Regions from separate parts of the Desulfosporosinus sp. FKA genome, predicted to be linked through region 1. Evidence: riboswitches for the same ligand, from Rfam matches in the RefSeq annotation. Region 1 holds a riboswitch; each other region holds the start of a gene.
The links. A riboswitch is a leader RNA that binds a small molecule or an ion and turns the genes downstream of it on or off. The one in region 1 is predicted to bind cobalamin.

Region 1 (8,448 bases):
AACTATTAAAGGGGGTGAAAGAAGAATTAGCTTTTGCCGGTCTTTCTCTCTCCATGGCTGTAAGCACTGAGAAAAATATGCCAACCCAGCAGACTGGCCTTGGTATCAGTGTTATTGGTACTGTTGCTAAAGATCGGCTGCGTATTGGAACTTCACAAGCCGGAGATCAGGTATATTGTTTGGGTTTGCCGAAAGTTGGCTCAGAACTTAGCGATCCTGAGGACCCGGAAATAGTACAGATCATGGAGATAAGAAAACTCTTGGCAACTCCCGGGATCCATGACATTATTCCTGTAGGCTCAAAAGGGATTTTAACAGAAGCCCAGCAGCTTGCCTCAAACGCTAAACGGCAATTGTTTATTCATCAATCCTGCGGTTTAGACTTAAGTAAATCCGCCGGTCCGTCGACATGTCTTGTTTTCTCGGCATCTTCAGCTATTAGAGGAGACTTTATCACTTCGAACCTAAATCAATTAATGCTGGTCAAAATTGGTGAGCTGATATATTAAACATAAAGCAAAAAACATAAAAGATTGTAGTCATTCAATAACTGATTCGGTTCAGATAGTAGGATGAAATTGTTTTTCGTAAAAAAGTACAATGAAGTATTAGGGAGGAAAAATTCGATGAGTCAAATTAACGTAGAAGCTAAGGACGTCAAGCTGTCCGCCTGGAATGTTAAACGGCTTTCGATTATGGCTATTTTTCTGGCCTTGAGTTATGTGGGGGCACTGATTAAGATTCCCAGTCCAGTGGGAACCATTGGTATGGATTCGGCGCCGGGATTTTTCTGTGCTCTTGCCTTTGGAGGAATTGAGGGAGCAGTAGTCATTGCTTTTGGCCATTTATTAACATCGGCTGTTGTTGGCTTCCCTTTGACAATCCCCGTTCATATTTATATTGCTGTGCAAATGGCCTTATGGGCCGTGATTTATCGTTGGGTGAATAAAACTTTCGGCCTTATTCCGGCAGCCATTGCAGGCATAATCCTCAATGGAGTTGTATCCTCCTTTGCGATGCTGCCGATTATGGGAATGGGAGGGACTCTTGGGTTACTGCCCTTTCTCGTCATCGGTTCGGCCCTTAATGTAATTATTTCGGCGCTAGCCTATAAAGCAATCAAAGGGACACGGCTCATTTAGGCTCGTAAGGAGGAAACTGAGGAAACAATGGTAATCGAAACAACAGCAAGAGATCGTATTCACGACGGAAATGACAAAGCCATTGAACTTAATAATGTTTCCTATCAATATCCAAATTCTCTCCAACCAAGTTTACAAGGTATTAATCTCAGCCTAAACAAAGGACAGTTCGTTGTCCTGATGGGAGCTGCCGGAGCCGGGAAAACAACCTTGAGTCTATGCCTCAACGGACTAATACCTCAGCTATTCGAGGGGGAATTAACCGGCGAGGTTAAAGTGGCAGGCAGAAACGTGAGAAAAACACCTGTCCAGCTTATGTCCACAATTTTGGGCCTTGTCCTTCAAGATCCGGAAACTCAAATCCTTGGCCGTACCGTGGAAGAAGATACGGCCTTTGGTCCCCGTAATATTTCAGTTCCCTTAGAAGAAATCCAACATCGAGTTGATCGTTCCCTAGAAAAAGTACGGCTTAAAGGATATAACCAGCGTTTGACCGAGGAATTATCCGGGGGTGAGAAACAACGTTTAGCCATTGCAGGAGTCTTGTCCATGGAACCCGAAATCTTAGTACTTGATGAACCAACATCAGAACTTGATCCTGCAGGACGCTTAGAGATCTACGCAACCCTTGATGACTTGCGCCGAAAAAGAGCTTTGACCATCTTATTGGCGGAGCATTCCAGTGAAGAAGTGATCAACAGGGCGGATGAAATAATTGTATTAAATCAGGGGCAACTGGTTTGGCGTGGTGAACCATCTCAGCTTTTTCGCAACATTCCTTTATTGCAGCAGTATGGTATAAAACCTTTGCCTGTTAGTCTTGTAGGATGGAACTTATATGAAAAAGGATGGATAGCCTTCGACGAAATCCCCTTGGATCTCCCGTCAGCGGCACGTCTTTTGGAAAAACTGTTATCGAGTCCTAAGCAGTTTGCTGATAGTGTAAAGCAATTTTCCATCCAGCCGAAACAGCAAGCTTGGAAAGACCATCAGTTTGCGGAGGCCAAAGCCGTCGAAATCAAGGACTTGTTTTATCAATATCAAGCGGGAAAACCTATTCTCCAAGGAATTAATTTAACAATAGACAGCGGCGAATTTGTCGCCCTGATTGGCCAAAACGGGGCCGGTAAAACGACCTTAGCAAAACATTTGAACGGTTTGTTGAAACCGACAAGCGGAGAAGTCCGTGTCCACGGCATGAGTACCCAAAAGTATGATACTGCTCATTTGGCAAGAACCATTGGCTATGTTTTTCAAAACCCGGACCATCAAATTTTTTCCACCACCGTTGAGAAAGAAATTGAATACGGTTTGAAAAATAACGGTTTAACGACGGCACAAATCAAAGAACAGATTAATCAGGTCCTCAAGGAAACCGGCTTAGAGCGCTATCGTCATATTCATCCCTTTACCTTGGGAAAAGGGGAAAGGCAGATGATTGCCGTAGCCTCAATCTTAGTGTTGAAACCTCGAATCCTAATTGTTGACGAACCGACAACCGGTGCAGATTATTCTGGTGTACAGGCCATGATGAGGTTGATAAACCAACTTCATCAAGGGGGTACGACGATAATTATGGTAAGTCATGATATGGATCTTGTAGCTCAGTATGCTCAACGAGTTATCGTCCTGAAAGAAGGAAGTGTTCTCCTTGATGGACATCCTCGCGCAGTCTTTGCTCAAGAAAAGTTATTAGCGGATGCCGCCATTATTCCTCCGCAGCTCTGCCGCCTTTCCGCCTGCTTGAGTGACGTCGGCTTCTCAGAGACATTACTCTATCCCGAAGAATTTACGGCACTGTTCGAAAGAGGGGAAATGACAAAATGTTAGCAGCCTCTTCAGCGGAAAATAGCTTAATGCATCGTTTAGATGTTCGCAGCAAGATGCTGGGTTTTTTAGTGATTATCATACTTACTTTCCTTTTCCAAAATCCACTTTATCAGCTGGCAATTATCTCAGGTACAGTTTTTTTAGCCTTGGCGATAAATATCCCGCTGCGAAAGATAACCGGCCTTATCATCCCTCTGCTGCCAATTGTTATTTCCATCATTCTGCTTACAGGCTTTTCCTACTCGCCTCAGCACTTTGTCCATCTTTCCAACCGGAAAATTCTCTTTTATCTTTTCCCCGGGAAACATATAGGGGCTACTGTCGGGGGATTTTTAATGGGGACAACCTTTCTGCTTCGGATATGGAGTTTATTGATTGCTTCTTCAATCTTAACCTTCACAACGTCCCTCGAGGATTTTACTCAATTTTTTCAATGGTTGAAGGTTCCTGCTGAAGTATCCATGATATTGACGACAGCGCTGCGTTTTATTCCGACCTTAGACAAAAAAAGGTCCCTTATTCTGGAAGCTCAAATGGCAAGGGGAATGAATCTGCATGGGAAAGGAATTAGAGGTTCAATTCGTTCCTATGTTCCGATTATGATCCCCTTGTTTATTAACTCCATAATAATGGCTAATTCCTTATCAATGGCTATGCTGAATAGAGGGTACGGTTTATCTCAGGCCTGGCCGGTTCAGCCTAAAAAAGCCATTGCAGCTAGAGACTTATGGGCAGTTACGGTTATTATTCTCTTGTCTTTTTTAGCTTTATTTGTACGCTTTAAATTACGCTTCGGACTCTTATAATAAATTTAAGATTTGATTGACTGATGGTCTCTATAGGCGGTGAGATGAATGCCGCCCGTCAAATCATTGCCGAACACTAGTTCTAAATAGGTACTTGTTGTGGTAAAATAAGCGCAGTGGGATAATAAGTTTCTGAAATTTTAATAATTTATAATAGGAGATAACTATGGCGCGAAATAAAGATCGACATACCTGGCGCGAGGGATATACAACAGGCAGCTGTGCTGCAGGTGCTGCCAAAGCAGCTTGTCTTCTCCTGCGTGGAGATTGTTTGCCGGAACGAATCGAGATACCTTTGCCCAATCAAGCACGTTTAGGGATGCCGATCCATTCCGGAAGCCTTGAAGATTCGAAGGCGACAGCAACTATTATCAAGGATGCCGGAGATGATGCCGATGTAACGGACGGCCTAGAGATTCGTGTCTTCGTACGCATGCTTGCGGCTCAAGGAGAGGTTCATATTCGGGGTGGACAAGGTGTGGGCACAGTTACTAAAAAAGGTTTGGATCAACCTGCAGGTGAAAAGGCTATTAACTCGGTCCCCAGACGAATGATACGCGAAGCAGTACGGGAAGTTTTTCCTCAGGAAGAACTTGAAATCACCATTGAAGTTCCGGGTGGTGAAGAGACTGCTAAACGCACTTTAAACCCCCGTCTGGGTATTGTGGGCGGGATTTCAATTCTGGGAACGAGTGGAATCGTTCGTCCCATGTCCGAAGAAGCCTTCAAAACCTCAATTTTACCGGAGTTAGACCAGGCAGTGGCCTACGGGCATAAAGCAATTGTTTTAACTCCAGGACATTATGGATTTCGTGTGGCGACAGAAGGCTTTGATGTTCCCACAGAAGCCGTTATTCAAATGAGCAATTTTGTCGGTTACCTTTTGGAAGAAGCTGTTTACCGGGGTATTGAAGATGTCGTTTTATTGGGCCACATCGGCAAATTGATTAAAGTTTCGGGAGGTATCTTCCACACACATAATCGTGTGGCTGATGCGCGGACGGAAATTTTACTGGCTCATGCTGCCCTCTCCGGAATTAAGGCCGAAACCTTAAGAGCATTGGCAGAGTTCCCCACAACGGAGGGAGCTGCTATAGAACTCTTAAACCTTGGTCACCAAGCATTGCTTCATCATTTAGCTCATCTGGCCAGCGAACGGGCACAAGCTTTTACGTTTGGCCGTCTTCGAGTGGGAGCCATCATGACCTTACTTAATGGTCAGCCCGTAGGCTGGGATATGAATGCTCGAGAGATCGTTGAAAAACAGCATTGGAACGCTGGTAAGATTTAAGGGCTTGAGAGTAAATACGTTTATCCAGTTTTTAAGACCCCCACTTCTTGTAAGTGGGGGTTGGTCCTGATGTTCAGTTTGAGCTGAACGAGTTCACTTTGTTAAGAGAAGCCCTAAAATCGTGTGCTCGATTTTAGGGCTTCTTGATTATTATGGAATCTACGTAAGGATTTGTGTATATTAGGGCAGTGTATCAATATCATCTTGAATTGAAGTTTCAACAGTTGGCGACTCAGAAGAGAACGTAACATCTTCAGCTTCGGATTCGGATTCTGAGTCCACCTGAATATCTACCGCAGAAGAGCGGGCAATGTCAATGGAATTTAATTTTTTGGGTTTCAAGTCCTGCCAGAGGACTTGAAGATCTTCTTTAATTTTCTTTCCCTTATCGAGCAGGTTAGAGCCTGTTTCTTTTAAAGCCTCTGTTTGCTGAACTGTGCAGTCTTGAACTTGTTCGGCAAGATTTCCTGCTTTTGTTTGAATATCCTTACGTAATGCTTCCCCGCTCTTTGGTGAGACCATTAAACCGACAAAGGCGCCGGCCACTCCGCCAACAAGCGCCGCTATGGCGACGGAGCCGATACTCGCAGTTTTTTTACCTTCGGGCATATTATCATAAACTCCTTTCTTTGCACGTTATGCAAAATATCTTATTCTTTAAGAGTCAGTGAAGTGCTAAATAAATTATGGTATAATACAGCAAAAATGGATAATAAGGGTATACCCTTAACAAGAGAATTTTTTTTAACTGCTTAAATTGGCTTAAAACTAATTGCTAACATTGCCTAATTAAGAAATAAACTATAAAATAGATTTTAATCAATGAAAATGGAAAAAATCAGTTTAAATTATTTTGAAAAGAGGAATTTTGCTAATACTTATAGAATACTCAGATAATCAGATGACATGACATAATAAAACATCTATTTAATGAAACATCATTTAGGGTTTATAATTTTATAACAAGTACTTAAGGCTCCTCAGTCAACGAGGATTTAAAAGGGGAAGCCGGTGAAAATCCGGCGCGGTCCCGCCACTGTGAACAAGGAGTTCTCTTCCATTCCTTTAACCGTTTTGAATAAAGGAAGAGGATGATGATTTGAAGTCAGAAAACCTTCCTTAAGTAATTCACGGTCCTACGAGCGATAGGAGATGTGTGTGTTTATTAAGGATAAACCATACGAGCCGCTCAGGCTCTTTTTTAATTGTCCCAAAGTTCCAAGGCAGGTTTTGGCCAAACGTTAGTCAACCATGGAAGAAGGGTAATCAATGTTAAAGGTAATTGGAATCGGGCCCGGAAGAACAGAATGGCTGCCGCCGGCCGTTAGAGATTTGGCTATGAACTGTGACGTTTTAATTGGAGGATCTAGAGCTCTCAAGCTTTTTCCTGATTTTTTGGGTGATCAACACTGTTTAATAGGAGACCTTAAGGCCAGCCTTGAGGTCATTAGAACGGCCTTATTGGCTAAGAAAGATATCGGCGTTCTTGTCTCGGGTGATCCAGGTTTTTTCAGCCTTTTGCCCAGATTAAAAAAAGAATTTCCCGGGGAGCAAATCGATGTTTACCCCGGTATCAGTTCTCTTCAATTTGCCTTTGCCCGGGCAGGACTCCCTTGGCAAGAGGCTGATTTTGTAAGTGTCCACGGACGAGATCTATCAGTACTTCCTACTCAAATAAGGCGTCTGACGGGAGTATTAACCGGAGGGTCGAACACTCCGCAAAGAGTCGCCCAATTTTATCTTGATCTTGGACAAAATCCAAATATTTCAGTAGGGAATGCATTGGCTTACCCCGAAGAGCTATGGCAAACTATGGATGCCAATCATTTGGCTCAAGAAGCTGCCCCCTTGAAGAATGCAATTCTTATTTTGCATCCGGAGCTGACTTCGCTGATCGACGATCAGGCAAAGAATTCAGCGAATAACGTACGCGGAGGACGAATAGGGATACCGGATCAGGAATTTTTGCGGGGAAACGTTCCTATGACCAAGTCAGAGATTCGAGTTCAAGTACTCGCTAAAGCTCAAATTACCAGATCTGACAGTATTGTTGATATTGGGGCGGGTACTGGGAGTATTAGTATTGAAGCTGCCGGCTTAGTTCCGGAGGGAGTTGTCTATGCTATTGAACATAATCCCGAAGCTCAAGCCTTGATTCTTGCTAATCAGGAGAAGTTTGGTGTTTCTAATCTTCGTTTGATTCCCGGAAGCGCACCCGATGTTTTTCCGGAACTTCCGCCGGTTAATGTCTGTATCATTGGAGGAAGTAAAGGGCGGCTGGAGGATATTTTATTAAACGTTCCGCTCCTTGAAGGGGGAAGGGTCGTCATTACAGCCGTCACCCTTGAAACCATGTCTCAGGGAGTAAAATTACTTTCAGAACTGGACTATCAGGATATTGATATTGTTTCTCTTCAAGCTGTCCGCTGGCAGCCTGTTCATCATCTGCATATGGCCCAAGCCTTAAATCCTGTCTTTATATTATCTGCACGAAAAGGGGTAAGATCATGACAACAACATGGGGTAAATTTTATGGAGTCGGAGTCGGGCCAGGTGATCCTCGCCTCTTAACTCTGCAAGCTGTTGAAGTCCTGCAAACAGTAGATTTGGTGGCTATTCCCAAATCGAAAATGGAGAGAGAAAGTGTTGCTTGGGACATTGCTAAAGTCCACTGTCCTGCTAATGCTCGTTTGCTGGAATTGGAAATGCCCATGACGGCTGATCAGGAAGTTTTAGCCAAGGCCTGGCGGGACGGAGCAGAAATGCTCTTACAGGAGCTGAAGCAGGGCAAATCAATCGCCTTTATTACGTTAGGCGATCCCTCCTTATATAGTACTTACAGTTATCTGCTGAACCTTCTCCAAGAGCAATTACCGTCCGAATTAATTACGACTGTTCCTGGTATTACAGCCATGGCAGCCGCGGCCGCGAAAATCAATTTGCCGCTTGCTACGGGAGATGAGCCCTTAGTGGTCCTGCCGAGTACGGAAGACGTTGGCCAATATCTTGATTTTCCCAATTTGGTATTGATGAAAGTTTCGCGCAGGCTTCCGGAAATTCTCAACCTTCTCCAAGAGCGAGATCGAAAAGCTGTTTTACTCACACGTTTAGGTCAGTCCGGGGAGCAAATCTGCTGGGAACCGAAACCGGAAGATTTCCAATCCACTAAGATCGATTACCTTAGTCTGCTCCTGGTGAAAAAGAATTTATTAGGGAGGGAAAACGGTGAGCGAAAATAAACCAAAGGGAGAAGTTATCTTTGTGGGTGCGGGTCCGGGAGATCCGGAACTGATCACCCTCAAAGGGTCCCGGGCTTTGGAGAGAGCAGATCGGGTCATTTACGCCGGCTCTTTAGTCAACCCGGATTTGCTTAAGCTCT
Region 2 (8,448 bases), on a different contig from region 1:
TGTTTGGAGGTATCGAAATGAACGTATTATTTATCATGAGCGATGAACACAGAAAAGATGCTATCGGCTGCTATGGACATCCTGTAGTTAAAACTCCGAATCTTGACGCTCTCGCAGCGAAAGGCATTCGTTTCACCAATTCCTATTGTAATAGCCCTTTATGTATCCCGAGCAGAGCTTCCTTAGCCACTGGACGTCATGTTCATCATACTGAATACTGGGATAATGATAAACCTTACCAAGACCAACCAGAGAGTTGGGGAAAACATTTACAAGATAGCGGTGTTAACGTTTCGACAATTGGAAAACTTCACTTTGATACAAATTTCACCAATGGTTTTGTCGATCAGCGCTATAGACCGGCGTCAAACCGAGATATAGCAGGACTTTTCAGAAATCCCGTAAAACAAAGGAAAAAAGGTCGTCAACGTATCGAAGAAGCTTGTTCCGGCGACCACTGGATTCCCAATACCGAACGTGTAACCCAAGCGGCTATCGATTATTTAAGTTATGAAGCGCCAAAATCAGATAAACCTTGGGTCCTATATGTTAACTTTTGGGCTCCTCATTTCCCGCTCATAGCTCCAAAACGTTTTTATGATATGTACCCCGATGAATTAATCAATATGCCCTTTGACTGTCCTTCAGCCGAGCAACACCCAATCCTTGATGAATTGAGATACCATTTTAATGTGCGAAATATTGACGAAGATACTCTGCGTCGGACGCGAAAAGCATACTATGGATTAGTATCCTATGTTGATGAAAAAATCGGTGAAATCATGGAGGTATTAGATAAAACCGGGTTAGCAAAAGATACTTTAGTCATCTATACAAGCGATCACGGAGAGTCTCTCGGAGACCATGAGCTATGGTGGAAAAATACCATGTATGAACAATCTGCGGGGATACCTCTGATCATCTCCGGGCCCAATATGCCAAAAGGATTAGTTTCAAATGAACCTGTCTCTCTTATCGATTTGACGTCTACTGTATCCGAAACTGTTGGAGTAACTCCTGACCCTTCCTGGGAGGGTGATTCTTTACTTCCTCTGGTTAGAGGAGAGAATCCCAGCGGTCTTAAGAACAGAACCGTACTCAGCCAATATCATGGACATGGCGTAAGTCACGGAATCTTCATGATACGCAAGGGCGATTATAAGTATGTTTATTATCCAACCGCTCCCTGCCAACTCTTTAATTTAATTGATGATCCCCTTGAACTCAATAACCTTGCACCTAATCCGGTATATAAAACAGTCGTAGAACAACTTCATGCTGAACTATTAAACATTTTGAATCCTGAAGAAGTCGATAAAAAGGCTTTAGAAGATCAACACAATCGTTTAGAAATGTCTCAACAAGCCGGACCAAAGTTACTGAATCTGGCGGATTAAGAGGAAGTTAACGAGGGACCCACCCCCACTTATAGAAGTTGAGGTCTTAAAAACTGGATAAAACACTACTTTTCAAATTAATGGAAAATCACTTCCTAGTTAAAAATGCTAGGAAGTGATTTTTCATAGACCAAAATCTGGCGCTAAGGAATTATTGTACCTTCGGGAGCATTTCTCGAAACTCCTGGATACTTTTGGGATATATTTTCTCATTGGCAAGTAGATGCTCCTCCACCAGCGCTTCGTACACAGATAACAGAATTGGCCGTTTTAAATTCGCCTTCTTTAGGACTTCTTCTTCTTGGAATATTTCCAGTGGCGTTCCATCCGCAATAATCTTTCCCTGACAAAAAACAAGAACTCTTTGTGCCCATCGGTAAGCAAAATCTACGTCATGTGTCGAAATCAAAATTGTTTTCTCTTCCATACTCAATTTGGCTAAAATCTTTTCTAACATCTCCGCATTTAAGGGGTCCAAGGCAGCCGTTGGTTCATCAAAAATAATGATTTCAGACTTCATGGCAATAATGTCAGCAATAGTGACCTTTTTCTTTTCCCCACCACTTAAATAGTGAGGCGGACGATCTTTAAAATCCAGAATATTCATATAATCTAGGGCTTCATCGACCCTTCTTATGACTTCCTCCTGTGGAAGTTTTAAATTCATGGGTCCGAATCCTACTTCTGCTCTGACCGTAGAAGCAATAATCTGATTATCTGCATCCTGAAAAACAATGCCGATATTTTTCCTTAGTTCTTTAAGATTCTTTTTATTAATAATAGTGCCCCTATAACGAATTTCTCCATTTTTCGGCGTTAGAACACCATTAACATTCAGGAAAAATGTAGATTTCCCAGCTCCATTCGAACCAATAACTGCAATCTTCTCGCCTTCATTAATATCAATACTGACCCCGTCTAATGCTGCTTGTCCGTTTCCGTAGACATAATATAAATCTCGAATGCTCAAAATAGGTTCTTTCATAAACTCTCCTCATATGTCTAAATAGTATCCAGAAACTCCAAGTCTTCCGTAAAAAGAAGTATCTACGGCACACCAGTTTTCATCGAATCGTGAGACTTCCGACAAAGCCTCGATATTCATTAGCTGAACAAGTTCACTCTGTGATGGCCTCGTTAGCGGCGAGAAATCTATTTCGTAAATCCCCAGATCAGAAACAAAACAGAGATAAACATTGCTGCCGATATAAACTGGATCATGGTAATCTTTTGGTCTTCCTCCAGAAATATCATTTCACCATCATAACATCGAGCTTCCATCGCATCATAATATCCATTCGCCTTTTTCATAGAAATAACAAGCATATTGCAGGCAATTCCTCCAAAGGTATGCAAGGATGTCTTGAAATCACAAAACCCCTGTCGTGAGTCGGCAGAATTCTTTATTTTGGAGTAAACACCTAAAATAATAAAAATATAACGATAAATCATGTTCATCAGTTCAATTATAAGTTTCGGAATATGGGCTTTCCTCATAACGGAGATGATTTCTGAAGATGGTGTTGATAATGTCATCATCTGTAAGGCACTAACTGCAGCAAACACTTTTAAGATCATAAAAATTGCCTCTTCGAGCTTCTCCAAGGAAGTAAAAATATAGAAAAAGCCAAGATGTAAATGATATTGTCCAATTGGCTCCCAGGCAAAATCAACGGCAATTGTTATAGTGGCTAGGAGAATAAAGGAAATCGGAATCGCCAATACCAAAAGATATTCCCGAACTGAAAGGCCTCCTTTTACCACGATCAAATAGGCCATTCCAATGATAACTGCAGCAGATACGTAGGGATTATTCAGTCCAATGCACAGAATCATCAATAATACAGCAAACGAAACCTTGAACGCGGCATTCCATCCTCTGATTTTCGAAGCGTAGGATATAAGATCAATTTCCAACCTTTCCCCGTGTTTCAGAAAAACCCCCCCTAACCTAACTTTTTCCCTGTTTCTTTTTCCCATTTACTCCTTTCAACAAATCTACCGAGGTAGAAGAACACAACTCCCACACCGATACCGGTCTGTACACAGAACAATAGACTTTCTACTTCGCCCGGTAATTCTCCGCCAATTAATCGATTCATAACCGGTTCAACCCACGGCTTATAGTCTGTTCCCGTAATTTCTGCAACGACTTTGCTTCCGGCGTCATCAGAGCCGCTAAACTCTGCTCCTTTTAACATAAACAGAGGAAGAACTGCAATTAATAGTGCAATCAATGAGAGAATAATAACTGTTTTTTTGGATTTCGACATTATTTAACGCCTCCATCCATATATCCGATGCCTATCAATTCTGATTTTGCATACGTCTCAAGACCAATCACAATCATAACCGTCAAAATGCCCTCAATAATTGCCAACGGCACCTGGGTTGGTGCAAATACACCGAGAAACTTAAGAGCAGAGGCAACAACACCGCCGTTCGCTGACGGATAGGCAAGTGCCAGCTCAAAACTGGTAATACAATAGGTAAATAAGTCTCCAATTGAAGCTGCCAGAAAAATCCCAGCATTATGATTGACTTTTAGTTTTTTACACAATATATAAATACCATAGGATAACATCGGACCGGCAATGGCCATGGAGAAAGTATTTGCTCCCAGCGTAGTAAGGCCACCATGCGCCAGTAGAGTTGCTTGAAAAATAAGTACGATAATACCTAAAATGCTTACTGCGAATGGTCCAAATAAAATTGCAGCAAGTCCGGTACCTGTCATATGTGAGCAGCTTCCTGTAACCGATGGAATCTTTAAAGAAGATAATACGAAGACGAAGGCACCAGCCATTGCAAGCAGGGTCATGGATTTGCGATTCTGTGCTGCTTGTTTCTTGATGGCAAAATATCCTGCTGCCAGAAAAGGCAGACAGATTACTCCCCACGCGATACAGTATTTGGGCGGAAGGTATCCTTCCATAATATGCATTGCATAAGCTGTCGGAGTTATTCCGAATAACCCTGCAAAGACCGCAAATAGGCTAACTATTTTCTTTTCCCTTAAATTCATAATTGTATCCTCCCCTGACTCTTAATAGACCTCTTTCTTATTCTTAATAGATTATTGCTTGTTTGAATTACCCTGCCAAATAAAAAAACCCTTCACCAACAGAAGGGTTTATAGCTCAACCGGTATCAGGTAAAATTACCAAAAACACAGGTATACACCTCCCTAACATCCCGTAGGTAGTTTCAACTGCGGAATAAGCAGGTCTCCTGGCTTAAGGTCATCGTCAACTCACGTCTTCCCGGAGCGATATCCAGTGACATTTGTGAATTGGCTCCCTTTTACAGTGGCGGGCACCGCGTCAGCTTAAACTGACTTCCCTTTTCAATTCCTTCCCCTCGGGAAGGAATCACTTATTCCAATATTTAACTATAACCATTATACCAAGAAGAAAAGAGTTTGTATAGAGTTTCGTGCCATACTTCTATAAAGAGTATGCATCACTCTCTAGCTCGGCATATAGTACCTGACTTACTGAGTTAATTCCACTTTTTCTTAGTTCTCCCGCTGGTAACTTTGTTAAGATACCATGGAAACTATATACTGCCTCTTTTCCATGAACCGATAACGACGGACTTCGTTATAAAGATAAACTAGGCGCTCATCTTAGAGCGCCTAGTTTATCTTTATATATTAATTTTCACTAATGGCAATAAATAAATTTGTGTTTTGGGCAATCTTTAAAATAATTCACTCAAATAAAATGAGATAGCAAAATTAAAGCGCCTACAATCCAGCAATAATAAGCAAAAGGCTTCATGGCATTAATCTCTTTCCTCTTAAACCAATGCATTAAAATTGTTACAGCAATGTAGGCAAATAACCCAGCAAACAGACCGCCGATAAGGGAATTGACGAATAAGCCATGGGAACTGTGTTTAATCAGTTTTGGGACTTCTAATATGCCGGCTCCAGCAATGATAGGAGTGGCTAACAACATAGAAAAGCGAGCGGACTCCTCGTGTTTAAGTCCCATCCAAAATCCCGCTGTCATACTTGCTCCGGAACGAGAGAAGCCTGGAACCAAAGCCAAAGCTTGAAATAAGCCGACGACTGCCGCCTGTCCGTAGGATAAGTCATTGATGCTTTTCGTGCCTCGCTTCTTCATTTTCTCTCCAAAATATAATAACAGACCATTAATAATTAGAAAGATGGCGGCCGTTGTTACATTGCTGAACATATTGGTAATATGTTTTTCGAAAACAAACCCGATCAGAGCTGCTGGAATCGTCCCAACCAGAAGTAATAAAAGCAAACGTAAAGAAACCTCTTTGCTGGAATTAATAATTGAGCGGATTATTCTCATCCAGTCGTCCCAGAAAAAGATCAATAAGGCCAGTGCAGTTCCAAGATGAAGCATAACTACGAAAGGTAAAAAATTCATCTTTAAGAACTCAGGATTAAGATTCCAGTGAAAAACATAAGGGGTAAACACATTATGAGCCACACTACTAATCGGAAACAACTCAGTGATACCTTGGACAATAGCAATAATAATCGTTTGTAATAAAGTCATTACTTGAGCTTGCCTCCCTATCTATTAATGTTCAGGCCATTAGCTTTTCCTGTTAATTATAATATTACGTATGAAGAAATACTTGTCTAACTCTGTTAAATCTGTGTTAAAATTCGGTAAATACCTCAATACATCAAGCCAGGCATAATAACAAAAAACATCCTTAAACGGCGTGTTTATTCTGAACATCTCTACGACTAACAGTCAGGTAACCGACAAGGGCAACAATGATAATCGTTAAAACCAAACTCACTGGGCCTGTACCAAGCCCAAGGCCGCCGCGAAAGCGTTGCATCCCCATCCAATCCGCAATCGAGGCGCCTAACGGTCGTGTCATTATATAGGCAAACCAGAAGGCAAAAATTTCATTCAAGCCAAACAACCAATAAGCTAACGCTGGGATCGCAATTAAAGCCGCAAAGAGCAAACCCGAGGTGAAATAGCCTAAATTCAAAGTTGTCGCCGTCAAATCTCCCGTTGCAGTGCCTAACGCGAACGTGACCAGCACGATTGACCAATAAAAGGCCTCCCGGCGACGTGTGTGGATACTGTGTATCGCAAGAGTCTTTTCACTTGTATACCAAGCAACAAAGATGATGGCCATCGCTGCCAAAAAGAAAATAGTCGAAACCTGATAGGGAATCCCAAAACCAACGTGCAAAACATCAGCAAACATGGTACCAAATATACTTACCATGACAACCGTTAACCAGTAGACCCATGGTAAATAACGACGGGCAGAAAACTGCATGACCAACGAAGCTATCAGACCAATTAACCCAAGGACAATACCTATTATAGGATTGATATGAGTCAAGAGATAGTCAGAGAACACCTCACCCATTCCAGTTGTCAACACTTTGACTATCCAGAAAAATACCGTGATTTCAGGAACCTTTGTAAGTATTTTGCTGCCTAAATCCTTAGAGCCAACTAACGAATTATTCAGAAACAAATTTATTCACTCCAATTCAACATAGTTATCCTATTTGGCAATGTAGGGATTTACCTTTTATGCTTAAGCATGATTGCTTAAGCGCTTAATTGTATTGTACAAAAGAGAGATAACTTTCGAATTAAGAAAAAATAAACTTTTAGTAAAGAAAAAATAAACTTTTAGTAAAGCAAAAATAAATTTTAAATAAACTAGAATATAAAGAAAATCTCATTGCAAAATTACAATGAGATTTTCTTTTCTATGTAAAGGATACCTATAAAAAGTAACTCCATTGGTCAGTGCAATAATAATGAAGTCACCCATTCATTCGACCTTATCCTAAAGTTTGGATCTATAGCTATAACTGTGAATAGGTAACTATCTTTTGGGAAACTGTAACTGATCAGCAACGCATGACCCGATTGTACCGCGTAGGGTTTCGGCATTGAACTATTTGGGCCGTCAATGGTTGCTGATAGGCTATCAACTTCCTTGGTGAAATTGGAAGCGACAATTTGATGATCGCGGGTTATTTTGTTGTATATACCACTCGCTAAAAGTCGCTTTTGAAGCTCAGACTGTACCGCATCAAAGTCGTAAATAGTTTGTGAGTATTGCATCTGATTAGAATACTCTGCAATCATACTCTGCGCGGCAATATATTTTTCCGCGTCATCAACGGATGCTCCTTTAGATATTTTCAAGTACGACAAATATACATTCCTGTAACAATCATTATTAATACAGCAGGAATAATAATCATAAGAATATTTGATAACAAAGTAAACACTCTTGGGAAAAGATAGAACATTCCATTGGGGTTAGGAAATTAACAGTGTACCTGAATAAAGTTAGGAGCATTGGTTGAATCTGTGGACACACCATGAAAAACAAGGACTAATTTATAGACACTCTGCATCCGTTAAGAGCGAATTAAACCACTTTAAGTTTACCAAATGGTGCGAAACTGAGTTCTCTAACATCTTTCTAAAATAGATTGGGAGCTGATGGTCTCCTTCTAAGGCATCCTTTAATAATAGAATTTTTGCTTCAGTCTGCTCAATTTGAATTCTAATAAGCTTGACCATGTTATCTCTTTTGTATTCCTTAGCAAATAAAAGAGCTGCATAAAAGGACAGGTTAACATACTCCGTTTTTGCACCATACTGGTACATCAACGTTTGAAACTCGGCTTTCCCCAGTTCAGTGATAACATAATGATGACTTTCCCGACTTTGTTTCGTTTGAATAACCCGCTCAATTAAGTTTTTTTCTTCCATTTGCTGAAGATTATAGTAAAATGACCCCTTTGTAAAATTCACAATATACTTGTAGTGCCTTTCTTCCATTTTTGCCAGAAGCTCATATCCATGGGCCCCTGGATTTTGGATTAAGAGTCCTAAAATCAGCAATGGAATCATAATTGGTGCCTCACTGTTCGTTTATAAATTCTTCATAAGAGAGTTTTCCAAGTGCAAAGTCCATCTGTTTCACAAACATCAATTCAGTTGGTGTATGCATTCTAGCAATAAGTCTATCTAAAAGCTCAACCTCATGGCTTAACGGTGCTAAAACA
Region 3 (5,920 bases), on a different contig from region 1:
TCTGACAAAGGAACTCCTTTGTTGATAGCTTGATAAAGAACAGGCATCAGTTGATTCATAAACTCATTATGGGTCGCTTTAGCAATGGCTTGATGAAAGGCCTGTTCTACTTCAGTTCGATCTTCTTTTTTAATGATCAGTTCTTCTTCTAACTTGCCATAATACAAAATTCGCTCAAGTTCTTTATCAGTTGCACGTTTTGCGGCATAATAAGCCGATTGCGGTTCAAAAATGAGCCGCATTTCGTAGAGATCTTGGATATCTGGTTTAAATGCAGAAAGCTCTTTTAAGCCATATGCCTTGTTCAAATCCAGGTTGTCTTTGACATAAGTTCCTTTACCACGCTGGATTTCCAAAACATTATGAGCAATTAAGATGCGAATAGCTTCTCGCAGTGTCGTACGACTCACTTGTAATTTTCCTGCAAGCTCATTCTCATTGGGAAGCTTATCACCTGCTGAAAATTTTTTGTCGATAGTAATCATTGCCAGGATGTCTTCCGCGACATCCTCCACTAAGCTTCTGCCTTCCCTAGCCATCATCTGCCTCCTTTTCAGAAAAATCCGGTCATCTGCCAAGAAACTTCATTCAGTTAACAACTGGACTACTTAAACTTAATAGTGATATCTACAATTTCAGGTGTATTTCCCAACCTAATTGGCGGGCCCCACGTTCCATATCCTGAGGAAACGATGAGTTGAAAGTTTCCTTTTTTAAGGTAGCCCCAATCGTCTTCAAAGATTCGGCGAGTAATTAAGCGAATCGGAAACAACTGTCCTGCATGAGTATGCCCTGATAGCTGTAGGTCAACCCCTTGCTGAACAGGTTCCTCCAATTGTAATGGTTGATGATCCATAACGATAATAGGCAGAGAGTGATTAACTCCCTGAAGCAAGGTCTGTAGAGATTTTCTCTGAACCCCATTATAACGAGCTCCGGATCGATCATCTCTGCCAACTAAATAGAAACTTCCATCGATTTCCTGACTGCTGTCCTTCAAAACTCTTACACCTGCTGCCTCCAAATATTTGACGGCTTCTTCAGCATTTCCTCCAATATACTCATGATTGCCCAACACGGCAAAGGCCCCGTACTGAGCTTTCAATTTTTCAAAGGCTTCCGTCATTTCCTGCTTATTAACCGCTTCAACATTCTCGTCAAATACGTCGCCCGCAAACAGTACAAGGTCAGGCTGCAATTGATTGATCATCCCAACCATCTTAGTAAGATAACTATTATGAATGATCGTACCGAGATGGATATCCGATACCATCACAACATGCAATTGTTTCAGCGAGCCCGCCTGTTTGGCTATTGTAATATCATAATGATTTATGCGCGGGTTTCGCGCATTCCAGGCCCCGTAGCCTACAATTCCCAGCACAAGAACGAAGATCGCCAATCCGAAAGCCGGATTTAGACCCTCCTTCAGAGGAATAAGATGAAAACTATAGTTTACTAAACGCATGAGATCGATGGCAGCAATGATTAATAAAAAGTAAAACATAAAGGCCATCCAATAGGCCCCAATGAGATTTAACCCTTCGTAAAGCCCCTGCGGCAGATATTTTTGCAAAAAGCGGGCAATTAAATAGGACAATGAAATCAGCCCAAAAACAAGCCAATAAACTTTTAGAGGAATAAAGGGGACATAGCTAAATAAAGCTTGCCAGCCACGCAGGCCGATATAATAATTAATTCCTCCATAGACAAGAAAGAAAACAACTCCTATTAGAATGAAAAACGGATTAATCATTTAAACACTTTCACCCCCGATTTTATAACTATAACACAAGGTTTACATTTAATGAACTTGCTGTACAAAATCACTTCATTCATGTTATTATTAGAATTAACTAAATAGTTAGGAATAAGTGATCCCTTCCTGAGGGAAAAGGATTGAAAAGGAAAGTCAGTTAAAGGCTGACGCGGTGCCCGCCACTGTAAAAGGGAATCAATTCACACAATGTCACTGGGACAAACCTGGGAAGACGTGAGTTGATAATGATCTTGAGCCAGGAGACCTGCTTATTCTTAAGCCAAACTACCTACGGGAATGTTAGGGGGTATATATTTGTATTATCTTTAAGCCCTTCTCTTAGGAGACGGGCTTTTCGTTTTGTCTGACGCGGTTGAACAATGCAATGAATTACTTATTAGGAGAGAGAGACTATGAATAACGCCGCCAAAGATATTTGGGATCGTCACCGCTGGCTTCCTTATGGAGTTTCTGTGACTGGTATACACTTGCTAGGTATAATCATGCTGCTATTAAATTTAAAACAATTTCCTCAGTTACTGGGATTTGCTTTTCTCGCCTATACCTTAGGCCTGCGTCATGCCTTTGATGCGGACCATATTGCGGCCATAGACAATACAGTTCGCAAAATGATTCAACAAGAACAAGACCCTATGGGGGTCGGCTTTTTCTTCTCGATTGGTCATTCAACCGTTGTCTGTATCATGTCCATCATTACTGCTGTTTCTATGCATTGGGCACAACAAAACATCCCCCAAATACAAAATTTCGCCAGTATAATAGGAACCGCAGTTGCCGGAGGATTTCTTTTGCTTATAGGACTGTTTAATCTTTACATTTGGTTTGATATCTTTGGCTTTTTCAAGAGAATGCGTCAAGGTGAATTTGACGAAGAAAACCTTGACGAACTTTTATTGAATCGAGGATTCGTAAGCCGTTTTTTTAAACCCCTCTATCGATTTATAAATAAAAGCTGGCATGTTTATCCTTTAGGCTTTCTCTTCGGGCTTAGTTTTGATACAGCTTCGGAAGTTGCTTTACTGGCCATTTCTGCTACACTCGGTACTAAAGGCATGCCCATGACAGCAATTCTTTCTCTGCCTGTTATATTTGCTGCAGGCATGAGTTTGATGGATACAGCAGACGGGGTTTTTATGACGACAGCATATCATTGGGCTTTTTCTACCCCTCTGCGCAAAATTTATTATAATCTTTCGGTTACAGGTTTATCGGTTATTGCCGCCCTCGTCATTGGTATTATTGAACTTGCTCAGATACTCTCAACCAAGCTGGGTTATCATAGCAGTTTTTGGGTCTGGATCCAAAGTCTCAACTTTGGTTCTATCGGTTACATACTTGTCGGTCTTTTTGTTATTACTTGGGCAGTTTCCTATATCATATGGAAAGTTATGGATTTAGAAAATTGCCTGAATTAATTCCCCTTCGCGCTATTGCTATTGATCACTAACGGAGGTTAACAAACATGATCATTCTTTTGGGGGAATCTGCAGCAGCACGTGAATTAAATACACAGCTAACCGCTAGAAAAATTGATGTTATTCAGAGACAATACTGGTCTGAAGAAACTCCCCTGCCATCTCATCCAGCATTAGTTATTGATGCAAGTCACCCTTCTGTGAGCAGTAAATTTACTGCTTTACGACGTCGGTGCGAGGAACTGAACATTCCTTTTATCCGCTTAGAGCGGCCGGAAACTAAAGTTCCCTCCAGCCCTTTAATTTTCCCTGTCTACCATTGGGAAGAAGCTCTAGTCCTGCTTGAGCAACGTATTAACACCTTGCGCAAGCTAAAAGACCGGACAATTACCGTCTTTATTACAACAGGAAGCCATCAGCTTCAATCAATTACCAGTAGTTCTTTTGCCCAATCAGTGCGTCTCGTGGCAAGAATTTTACCCGAAGGGCATTTAGTGCAAAAATGTCGGGAAGCCGGTTTACATCCCCGGGATATTGTGGCAATGCAAGGCCCATTTTCCAAAGAAATTAATAAAGCCCTTTTTAAGTTTTATGGCGCAGATATTGTTCTAACACGCGACAGTGGTCTCGCCGGAGGGACAGACACAAAGATTTCGGCAGCTTTAGAGCTTGGTTTGGATATAGTTCTGGTCAGAAAAGCAAAAACCAATAATGGTTTAACCGTAAACAGCCCTCAAGAATTACTTAATTGGCTGGATCAAAAATTTTCCAATCACGCACTCACTTGAAAGCCCTGCTTCTCTGAGCCTTAGCGAAAGCGAACCGTTGCTTGACAGAATAACAAAATCGGTCTGCCAATGATTATCCATCAGCAGGCCGATTTGTAATGTGATGCTTCTTTTTTGACAAACCAAATACTAGCGGCTTTCCAAATCTTGTTTTTTGCTTTGGAATTCAGCGGAATCAATCTCTCCTCGTGCATAACGTTCACGCAGTATATCCAGGGCGCTATTATGGGTGCTAAATCCCTGAGACTGAACTCTTGACTTACTGCGGCGGAAGAAATAGACAGCGAGTAAAATAATGGCGATTCCAAATATCAAAGGCATAAAAAAGCCCATCATCCCCATTCCGTAGCCGCTGTAACCTCCGTAACCATAGCCATTACCCCAGCCGCCCATCATGTGTCCCCAACCACTCATCATATAAATTCCTCCTTTAAATTTGAATACACCAAGAATATGACTATTTTACTAATACGAACTTCGAAATCCATCTTACTCCTGATTGGTCTTTTCAAGAGAAACAGTATGTTTGCGCCCGCTCAGCCCCGCTTTACGTTCAAAATACTCCTCTCGACTAATCTCACCACGTGCGTAGCGTTCATCTAGGATATCCAGAGGATTACAGGTATGAGCAGGATGCCCCCCAAACAACTCTCCGGAATGTGATTCTTTATAGATAAAATAAGCAATAATCAATAAAATTATTAAGCCAAACATCATAATTCCCCCTTTATCTTCTAGCCCTAGCCATGCTTAAACTGAAACCTATGCATTTTTAGTCTCGATTTTATCTTGCCCAATTTTCCTTCTTTAACAACTAAGCCTTACTTTGTTTTAACTTATTTTCAGCCCTCCTCAAATTCGTAGACTTTTTCCTTTTAAGACTTAGGGATATTCAGCGGTTTCTATGACTTAAGTTTAAGCGTTTAATGCGACATTCTCGTGAAAAACTTGTGAATTTCTTATGAATAATAATTAATTTGACAATATAACTAATCTGCTTTAAACTATGCAAGAGCTGACATTGAGTTTGCGTTTTAAAACGCATCCGAAAATGGGAAAAATACCTGCTATGGACGGCAAGCCAATAGCTTGTTTGCCAGGTATTTTTCAAAAATGAGAGAGGGAAGCATTGCTTCCCTCTCTCATTTTTGAAAAATACCGCATAACCTTATCTCTATCTACAAATGTCTATTTGTCAATACATGCTTCAATAAATCCACTGAATAGAGCACGACTATGTTTCTCAGTTTCGAGCAAGCTTTCAGGATGCCACTGAACTCCCAAGCAAAACTTGGCGGCCGTTTTTTCAATTCCCTCAATGATACCATCTACTGCCTGGGCATTTATCTGAAAGCCTGAGGGGATCTCACGGACAGCTTGGTGATGGAGACTATTGACATCAATGCCCGTCTTCTTCAACAGCGTAAAAAGCAAAGACGTTTGCTTTACTTCAATACTATGCCATGTGTATTGACGGGGCGCAGTTTGTTTATGTTCGATCGCTTCAGGATACTGGGTTGGAATATCTTGGTAGATTTTCCCGCCGGCTGCAACTGCTAATACCTGAATTCCTCGACAAATTCCTAAAAGAGGTAAATCCAGCTGCATAGCCCCCTTCGCCAACAACAGCTCGCTAAAATCCCTTTCAGGAAAGCAAGCTTCAACTCCGCGCTGAGGATCTTCTTTTAAATAGGTAGGAGAAATGTCTCCTCCACCAGTTAATAATAAACCATCTATAAGATCTAAAACCTCTCGGCTTTCTTCGCTATTCTGAACCGGCGGCAGAATAATCGGAGTTCCTCCAGCGTTTCGAATACTGTCCACATAAAAGGCCCGCGGAAACGACTTTAATTCTTCAGAATAATGTGCAGCAGTAATCCCTATCACAGGTCGTTGTCTTCCCATTATTCTTAATCTCCCCTCTAAGAATACAAAAA
Region 4 (8,448 bases), on a different contig from region 1:
CGATTTAAGAGTGAATGCGTGGAGATTGACGCATATCTACTGACAGTCATACGCTACATCCACAAAAACCCCGTCAAAGCATTCATCATCAGCAAACCAGAGGATTATAAATGGAGCAGTTGCATTGCTTATTATCAAGCGGATCGAAATACTGCCATATTTCCTGATACCAGTCTAATCTTAAGCATAATACATAATGAAAAGGAAAAAGCAATAGAAGGACTAAAGAAATTCACAGAAGAGGGTGACGAAGACCACTGCTTGGATTGCGATAAGACTAAACGAATCAGCGAAAGCGAAGCCTATGAAATCACTAAGAAAATAATGAAAGGTAAACCAATAACGGTGTTACAGAAGATGGATCAGGATGTACAAAACAAAATATTGAGGCGTTTAAAAAATGAGGGATTAAGCCTGCGGCAAATATGTAGGATTACTGGCTTTCCATTCCACATTGTCCGAAAGGCTTAGATGTTGACACAGAGGAACCGTCCCCTTGTGTCCTGTTGTTCTTCATACTTCCTCGACAATGATATCCTGACAGCGGATAATCAGCTCAAGCATTCTTTTCCTGCCCAAAAGAATATGAGCTTCATAACCCTTTTCCGTGCGATACAGTTCCTGATAAAGCCAAGTGCTCCCGATAATAGGCTCTTCCCGCCTGATCATTTCAGCGGCGGTAAAGGTAATCCTGTTATAATTCGTGAATCCGCCCCGAGTGTCGAGATACATGACAACATCTTGACCAACATTAAACGCTGTTACCAGGCAATCGTGAAAAGTGAATCTTTCCCGGATGGCTTGAGGGATGTCCTCCGTCTGCTGGGCTTTGGAATACTCGTTTAATACCCGCTGTACAGTCTTGCTGTTTTCTTCACTCAGGCTTATTAATTGCTGCAGAATGTCTTTGGTGCAATAACCTAGGGAGAAGACACGTATATCTGCTATTTGCTCCAAAAGTTCACGGGGAAGTCGGTCGGAGGTTTCTTTTTGGAACGTCTCCTGAAAAATAGGGAACTCCTCCTGGCATTGACGCATGTCGAAGGGCGGGCGGGCATCATAATCCGCTATCAGCTGTTGGATGCGCTCTTTTTCTTCGGGCGGCATAACGTAAACGATTTTATCTTCTTCTTTAATCGATTCTCCGTTCATAAATTTAGCAGCTGGCATGAGGGTACACCCGTCTTGTTGCAACATAAAACGTGGGTCAACATCATAAACCTCGCGCTGACTTTTGATGAATTCTTTCTCTTTTCTTTGATAGAGCTGCAAATGGAGTGCTTCGTCATAAACAGCTGCACCGTCGTGCACATTCATGCCAAAATGCAGCCCTGTACGCTGGCACAACTTGTACCATTCCTTTGTAAGATACTTCATGCGAACTCCTCCCATCAAATATGTGTACGACAGTCTAGCTGTCAATTACTTTGATAAAATCTGTATTATTTTAAATTCGATGGTGTTCCATAAATATCCTCCTGGGAGTATTCATAGCGATTAGAGAAAAAAGTGCTGCCAGAGGAATTACCTGTCATGAAAGTAGATATAAATTTTACTGCTATACAAATGCTTCATATTTTTGATTATCTTTCAGAATATTGGTTTTTTATGGGATGAATTGGAATCTAATACTATGGGTACTGATCCTAAGCTGGAGTTGAGTGTGAAATAAAAGCAACATAGAAGGAAATTAAAGAAAATTGGAGAAGATATGGGTTGGTGGTAAAAGTTGGAGAGTGAATTAATGTTTAGGGTACTGGGCGTTACGATAGTCTCTACTTCTGGAGTTCGGAAGATGGGTTGGAGCAGGTAAAAATAATTTGTTTGGATTAGGTCAGTTGGATTTTGTCAGTGTGATTTAAGGAGGATTGCTATTGTGGTGAATATAGCGAATCAGCAAAATAAAATTTACAACTATAAAGATTATTTAAATTGGTCTGATGATCGAATTGAGTTAATTGAAGGGCAAATTTATGCAATGACTCCGGCACCTTCTCGACTTCATCAAAAAGTATTAGGAAATTTGTTTTTTCAAATTAAAGGTTATTTGCAAGATAAGAATTGTGATGTTTATATTGCACCCTTTGATGTTCGCTTAAAGGAAAAAGATGAAAACAAGGATGAAGAAATAACTACCGTTGTTCAACCGGATTTAGTCATCGTTTGTGATCCTTCGAAGTTGGATGACAGGGGATGTAACGGAAGTCCGGACCTTATTGTTGAAGTGGTCTCCCCTTCAACAGCTTCAATGGATTACATACGCAAATTAGAACTCTATGAGAAGTTTGGAGTTAAAGAGTATTGGATTGTTCAGCCGATAGATCAAGTTATGATGGCTTATCGATTAAATACTTATGGAAACTATGAGCGAGCTAAGATTTACGATAAGACGGGTAGCGTGCGGATAGAGGTTTTGGAGGGGTTGGAAGTGGATTTGTTGATGATGTTTGAGAAGTAAATAACGTGGAAAGAAAATTAATGAGGATTGAGATTGATCTGGATGACGTGGGTGTGGTTAATTATGTTAAATTCGAAAAGCTAATCGCTATCGTCGGCTTAAATGATTATGTAGAATTCGATGAGGCTCCGTTCCCGATGCGATGCGAGGCAAAGCTGAGCTCGATCAGATTATCTAAATTTATCCGTTTAACCCATTAAAATGTGTTGTATACTACAGTCTCTCGGAATTAAGGGGGCGTAAATTACAGAAACGTAGCCAAAAGCCCACGGTTTTAATCGTGGGATGAAGGCGGCTTCGTAATTTCATGTAAATGTAAATGTCTTAGCACTATGATAAACTAGTATTAGTTTGATCTTTGAAAACTGGATAGAGTAAGAGGTTCTGATAGCTAATGCGTCTATCAGGTAAAACTCTATGTGTCGTCAAGAAAAAAGACGTTAAAACGATCGTTTTCAAAGAAACTGTGGTAGCTGGTAACAGGCTATCAGCCTAGAGTACCATTGTGTACTGCTCTAGGACGGGCTAATGGCATAGCCCTGAACTTGGGGTCATACTCCGATAGCAGAAATGTACTTCGGTTTAATCACCCAAGAATCCCATCGGCTTTAGCCGTGGGAGTGTCAAAAATACAGGCAAATGGAACTGAAAGCTAAATATTGATTTTGCACAGAAACCTAATTGAGAGTGGACGGTCACGCCACTGTTCGGAGCCAGCAGAGGCATCATAACCGCTATCACTGCTTACTTTTAGAAGGTGAAACGAGGGGAGATACAAGTGATTCGACAGAGAAGCGTAAGCGAGGAGAGCGAGTTTAGATTAAATATAGGCTTCAGCTATGGCTTTCTTTCCACATTGTCCGAAAGGCTTAGATGTTGACACAGAGGAACCGTCCCCCTGTGTCTCTTTTGCGAAGTGAATTGCCTAATTGAGGCTTCTAGAAGTCAATAAATTCATTTGACAAACTAAACAAACTATTTTATTATTCTTATAGTTAACACAATTAAATAAAAAATTTTTTATAGGTGCCTCAAATCGAGGATAATAGGGAACCAGGTAAAAATCCTGGACGGACCCACCACTGTAGTTAGACGTTGAAAATGTACATATGCCACTGGGTAACTGGGAAGGCGTACATTTGAGTCTATAAGTCAGGAGACCTGCCTATAAAATAATGCAAAGAGGACAAAGGTAAAGTTCTAGCTTTTTTTAAGCTAGAACTTTTTTGTTCTTAGTCAAAATTACGGGGAGATTGCTATGGAAGTAATTGCCAAAATTAGAATTGAGAAACTCAAGTTTCCGAATAATGAGAAGCCGGTACTTAAAAACATTAATTTAGAAATTAAGCAAGGAGATTTCATCGTCATTACCGGGGGGGTGGCCTCGGGAAAATCAGCATTATTACACGTCATAACAGGTGCGATTCCTCATTACCATAACGCAGAATTAACAGGAACCGTAACAATTATGGGGCAAGATATTAAAGAAATGCCTCTCAATAGAATGTCGGACTATATGGGATACATGATGCAGGAGCCCGATAATCAAATCATTAGTTTAGATGTCTACGAGAACGTTGCCTTCGGACTCGAAAATCAAGAACTTCCTTCTGCACAAATTGAGCAGGTTGTAAAAAATGCGCTGGAGTTTGTGGGCTTGCGTGGTTACGAAGAAAGACAAACTTCGTCTCTTTCAGGCGGGCAGGCCCAGCGCGTTGTTTTAGCGGGAGTATTAGCCCTCAAAGTTCCGATTCTAATTCTTGATCAACCGACTGCCGAACTGGACCCACAAGGCCGCCAGGAGATATATAAGAGGCTGGGGGAGTTAAATGAAACTCAGAATCTCACGATAGTTTTGGTTATGGACCGGATTGAAGAAGTGCTTAATTATGCTAACAGAGTTTTAATGCTTAAAGACGGTGAAATTAGTAAAGCTTACTCACCCAGGGAATATTACTGGGCCCAAATCAAGTACCGGAAAGAACTGCTCAGAGATAGCAGGCATTATACTCTTGACAGTAATAAACCCAGGGAGAGCATAGCTAAAATCAGTAATGTTTCTTTTCTGTACAATAATCAATTGCCTGGTTGTGAAGAAATTAATTTAGAAGTTTATAGGGGCGATTTTTTATCAGTCGTCGGTTTAAATGGTTCAGGCAAATCGACGTTGGCGAAATTGCTTATCGGTTTGCTAAAGCCTGCTATGGGTGAAATTCGCTTGTTTGATCAGATAATTGCTAAAAGAAACTTGAGCAAGATTTTGGCACGTGTCGGATTTTTATTTCAAAACCCAGACCATCAGATCTTTGCCAGCACAGTGGAGGAAGAGGTGGGCTTTTCCTTAAAGCTAAGGGGTGAACGAAATGATAATCTAAATCAGAAAGTTGATGAATGTTTGCAATTCGTAGGACTGGCGGATTACAAGGAAATGCATCCCCAGCGTCTAAGCCGTGGTCAGCGTCAACTTCTGGCATTAGCCTCGATACTTGCCGGTGATCCGGAGTTCATTATTACTGATGAGCCTACATCTGGCCTGGATGAGAACCAAGGTTACATGATCATGGAGAAACTCTATGACTTAGCGAATAACGGCAAAACCATTCTGTTGATTACCCATGATCTGGCCATGGCAAAAGACTATTCAAACCGCTTAGTTGCCTTATATAAGCATCGCATCAGGCTGGATATTGAGACAAAAGACATACAGCGACATTGTGAGGAACTGAAAGCTATTGGCCTGAATTTCCCAAACACTGTTACTTTCAAGGAGGTTTATGATGACACTGGCACTTCCGAAGTTTGATCCCCGTACTAAGCTTGTTTGGTATAGTTTGATGATTTACTTTTCATTGTTAAGTCAAACTGCTGCTCAATTAGGAATCACTTTACTGGGATGTATTATTTCCTCGTTAATTCTAAGTGGTTCATTTAAACACTCTAAGGCTATGGTCATCATTCTTTTGCTTTTGGGACTTCAGATCTTGATTATTCAGTTGCTGTTTTGCCGGGAAGGTACTTTGGTCTATCAATGGGGTATCTTTAAAATCTACAGTGATGCTCTGCCGCTGGCGATTACCGGCATACTGAAAGCGACACTTATTTTCTATGCCAGTCTACAGTTCTTTACCTCTGCTTCAGCTCAAGACTTTACCCTGATGCTCATAAAATTTAGAATTCCTTATCGTTTTGCCATGCTGGTGGGATTAGGTGTTCGTTTTTTGCCCCTTATGAAAGAAGAATACCAGTCGATTATCGACAGCCAGCGAACCAGGGGCCTTAAAATGGATAGCGTTTGGGATGATCTGAAAGCAATTATTCCAACATTCCTGCCCTTTTTGTATCGCGCTGTTCGTCGCTCAACGGAAATAGCCTTAGCTATGGAGTTAAGAGGTTACGGACGGAGTAAAAACCGAACGTTTTCATCGGAAATTGTCCTGAAGTATTACGATGTTGTCTTAATTGCCTCGATGTTTTTGGTAATAAGCCTCAGCATTATTACAAGGCTGTTGCCATTAATCTAAGACCATAATTAATGATTTAAGGAGGAGAATAAAGTGAAAGAAAAATTGTTGAGGACTGACACCAAAGCACTTGTGGGAGCTGTTATTATCGGTATTGTATTTCTGATTATGGACCAGGTAACAGGGCGAATCGACGGTATCTTAGATCCGACCCTTTTGCTGCTTAACGGAACCAGCTGGGCATTTTTTACGGGCTTAATAGTTTTGATGTACAAACAACCGGCAGGTATTATCGCCGGATTGGTGGAAGCTTTTGTAGCTATGGCAACTGCTTATTCCCCCCTGGCATTTTTCTTCTTATTTGCAAATACCCTAGGTTCTATTGCGTATTCATTAATTGCCTCTCAGTTGTCCATGAAAAAACTAAGTCATCATTTGATAGCTATGTTAGGTTGTACTGTTATTGGTAACTTTTGTGTTGCGATAGGCTTGATAAATGTCTTTCATCTTGATTGGAAAATTGCCATTTTGTCTTCTGCGCTAACTACCTTAGTCGGAACCATCGTAGCAGGAATCCTTACGAAGAGCGTTTATCGTTCTTTACAAAAATCAGCATTACTCTAAAAAACTAAGCAAAAGTTCACCTTCAAAGAGACTTACTGTGATTAGATGGATAAAGGACTAGCATAAACTAATATAACTTTACTCATTACTTATAGTCTTCGCAAATACGATTAGCGCAAAGAAGTATGATCAATGTGGAAAATAGAATTATAACCTCCGAGCCAGATTGACCTATAAAACCATCCATGGTCACTGGACAGGGCCTATGGGCTCTCGGGGTTACACTCACCTGATAAATAATGCTTCTATCTGGAAAGCATTAACAAATTACAATTTCGAAGATAGAGAGAGGTCTGGTTGAGATAACCAGACCTCTTTGGTTGCTGCTATTTGTTACTGAACTCGTTGAGCTAAAGCTGAACATCGAGGCTTTTGTGGGGGGACTCTACCTAACCGAAGCAAGATATAGGAACTGCTCTCACTTGAAGTGGGAGTTTACGATTGGATAAAAAACTATATATTGACAGATCAAGGTTACATGTGTAGACTATAAATTATAGGTCACATTTGTAACCCGAGGAGAGTGCAGTAATGAAATCATTGGCTTCAAAGATATCTGAGTCGGAAGTTGAAGTTATGCGTGTTTTATGGGGAGCGGGTGAAGAGCTTCCTCTGGCGGATATCAGAAAAACGCTTGAGAAGACAAGTAAGTGGGAGACCTCCACCATAAAGACACTTCTTCGCCGCTTATGCGACAAAGGAGTCGTGCTGGCAGTTAAAAAGGAAGTCTATTATTACAGGCCTGTCGTCAGCGAATCAGAATACAACGAATATAGTACGCAAAACCTAATTGACCGCTTGTACTCCGGCAGCGCCAAAAAACTGGTAGCATCACTATTAGGAAGTAAGAAGTTTAATGATTCAGACATAGAAGAACTGCGCGGTCTCTTCAAGGTAGGTGACAACGATGAATGATACAATCAAGCTGATACTCTCACTTTCCTTATCAGGCAGTATTCTGGCAGTATTACTATTCGCAGCAAAGCCATTCATTAAGAACAGGCTGTCAAAGTCAATCCAATATTATGTTTGGCTCGTAGTACTGGTAAGGCTTTTATTTCCTTTTTCCTTTGAAGGGAGCCTTATGAATTATGTGTTTAATAGTCAGACAGTACCTGTGACGATCAGCTCTCAAAATGCTGTGAAACCAGTTTCGGGCGTAAGCGGCAACAACGCCAGTTCTGCGATACCGACCAAGGTTGAAAAAAATGTGGCCGAGGGTGTCTATGATAATGACACTGATCACAACAGATATTTAAAGGACTTATTGAATCAATATTCCTTAGACCTCTGGCTGCTCGGCGTACTCATTGTGATTGCTGCAAATTCAATCGGCTATGCTCGCTTTTTAAACTATCTAAGAAAGAGTAATACGCCGGCAAGCGACGAGCAAAAGGAACAATTGAACACACTGCTGAATGGACGACTCAAGGTCAAGCTTGTTCGAAATCATTTTGTTACCACACCGATGCTGATAGGAATTTTAAGACCCTGTATTATAATTCCTGATTCCGACTATACCAGAGTACAGCTTAAAAACATTCTCCTTCATGAGATTTCACATTTGAAGCGCTTCGATGTAGCCATAAAATGGCTGGCTATGTTGGCTGCGGCAATTCACTGGTTCAATCCCCTTATGTACTTTATAAGAAGGGAAATTAATCATGCCTGTGAATTGGCTTGCGATGAAGCAGTTATTAAAAACCTAACTCCCGCGGAAAAACAAGTTTACGGTGATACTTTGATAGCTGTTGCCGCGGAGCATAGATATCCTCTAGGAGTGATGCAGGTAACGATGAGCGAGGAGAAAAAGAGCTTAAAGGAAAGGCTGCTGGCGATCATGAACCATAACAAAAAGTCTAGGTTCATCATAACAATTTCAGTGCTGCTGCTGGCTGCGGCAGT

Region 2: linked by a shared signal. The riboswitch ahead of B5771_RS04515 (energy-coupling factor ABC transporter permease) and the one ahead of cbiE (precorrin-6y C5,15-methyltransferase (decarboxylating) subunit CbiE) in region 1 are both predicted to bind cobalamin.
Region 3: linked by a shared signal. The riboswitch ahead of B5771_RS01085 (HoxN/HupN/NixA family nickel/cobalt transporter) and the one ahead of cbiE (precorrin-6y C5,15-methyltransferase (decarboxylating) subunit CbiE) in region 1 are both predicted to bind cobalamin.
Region 4: linked by a shared signal. The riboswitch ahead of B5771_RS19110 (ABC transporter ATP-binding protein) and the one ahead of cbiE (precorrin-6y C5,15-methyltransferase (decarboxylating) subunit CbiE) in region 1 are both predicted to bind cobalamin.

Annotation. Positions count from the first base shown of each region.
Region 1 is NZ_NAHZ01000022.1:48,171-56,618, forward strand. Features, by position in the region: gene B5771_RS06460 (AIR synthase related protein) at 1-509, shown strand, start outside; gene B5771_RS06465 (ECF transporter S component) at 627-1,142, shown strand; gene B5771_RS06470 (energy-coupling factor transporter ATPase) at 1,170-2,972, shown strand; gene B5771_RS06475 (energy-coupling factor transporter transmembrane component T) at 2,966-3,778, shown strand; gene cbiD (cobalt-precorrin-5B (C(1))-methyltransferase CbiD) at 3,945-5,069, shown strand; gene B5771_RS06485 (YtxH domain-containing protein) at 5,250-5,678, opposite strand; cobalamin riboswitch at 6,026-6,206, shown strand; gene cbiE (precorrin-6y C5,15-methyltransferase (decarboxylating) subunit CbiE) at 6,339-7,580, shown strand; gene cobI (precorrin-2 C(20)-methyltransferase) at 7,577-8,308, shown strand; gene cobM (precorrin-4 C(11)-methyltransferase) at 8,295-8,448, shown strand, end outside.
Region 2 is NZ_NAHZ01000015.1:192,080-200,527, reverse strand. Features, by position in the region: gene B5771_RS04535 (sulfatase-like hydrolase/transferase) at 18-1,397, shown strand; gene B5771_RS04530 (energy-coupling factor ABC transporter ATP-binding protein) at 1,549-2,382, opposite strand; gene cbiQ (cobalt ECF transporter T component CbiQ) at 2,550-3,314, opposite strand; gene B5771_RS04520 (cobalt transport protein CbiN) at 3,344-3,670, opposite strand; gene B5771_RS04515 (energy-coupling factor ABC transporter permease) at 3,670-4,422, opposite strand; cobalamin riboswitch at 4,601-4,791, opposite strand; gene B5771_RS04510 (undecaprenyl-diphosphate phosphatase) at 5,114-5,935, opposite strand; gene B5771_RS04505 (hypothetical protein) at 6,099-6,890, opposite strand; gene B5771_RS04500 (hypothetical protein) at 7,169-7,585, opposite strand; gene B5771_RS04495 (helix-turn-helix transcriptional regulator) at 7,775-8,293, opposite strand; gene B5771_RS04490 (sialate O-acetylesterase) at 8,304-8,448, opposite strand, start outside.
Region 3 is NZ_NAHZ01000010.1:337-6,256, forward strand. Features, by position in the region: gene B5771_RS01075 (FadR/GntR family transcriptional regulator) at 1-539, opposite strand, end outside; gene B5771_RS01080 (metallophosphoesterase) at 605-1,756, opposite strand; cobalamin riboswitch at 1,856-2,047, shown strand; gene B5771_RS01085 (HoxN/HupN/NixA family nickel/cobalt transporter) at 2,173-3,195, shown strand; gene B5771_RS01090 (precorrin-6A/cobalt-precorrin-6A reductase) at 3,243-3,983, shown strand; gene B5771_RS01095 (SHOCT domain-containing protein) at 4,113-4,400, opposite strand; gene B5771_RS01100 (SHOCT domain-containing protein) at 4,473-4,697, opposite strand; gene B5771_RS01105 (gamma-glutamyl-gamma-aminobutyrate hydrolase family protein) at 5,172-5,888, opposite strand.
Region 4 is NZ_NAHZ01000032.1:469,428-477,875, reverse strand. Features, by position in the region: gene B5771_RS19130 (transposase) at 1-471, shown strand, start outside; gene B5771_RS19125 (DUF4085 family protein) at 514-1,377, opposite strand; gene B5771_RS19120 (Uma2 family endonuclease) at 1,877-2,458, shown strand; gene B5771_RS19115 (hypothetical protein) at 2,464-2,658, shown strand; cobalamin riboswitch at 3,466-3,642, shown strand; gene B5771_RS19110 (ABC transporter ATP-binding protein) at 3,717-5,261, shown strand; gene B5771_RS19105 (energy-coupling factor transporter transmembrane component T) at 5,236-5,979, shown strand; gene B5771_RS19100 (hypothetical protein) at 6,013-6,543, shown strand; gene B5771_RS19095 (BlaI/MecI/CopY family transcriptional regulator) at 7,075-7,458, shown strand; gene B5771_RS19090 (M56 family metallopeptidase) at 7,451-8,448, shown strand, end outside.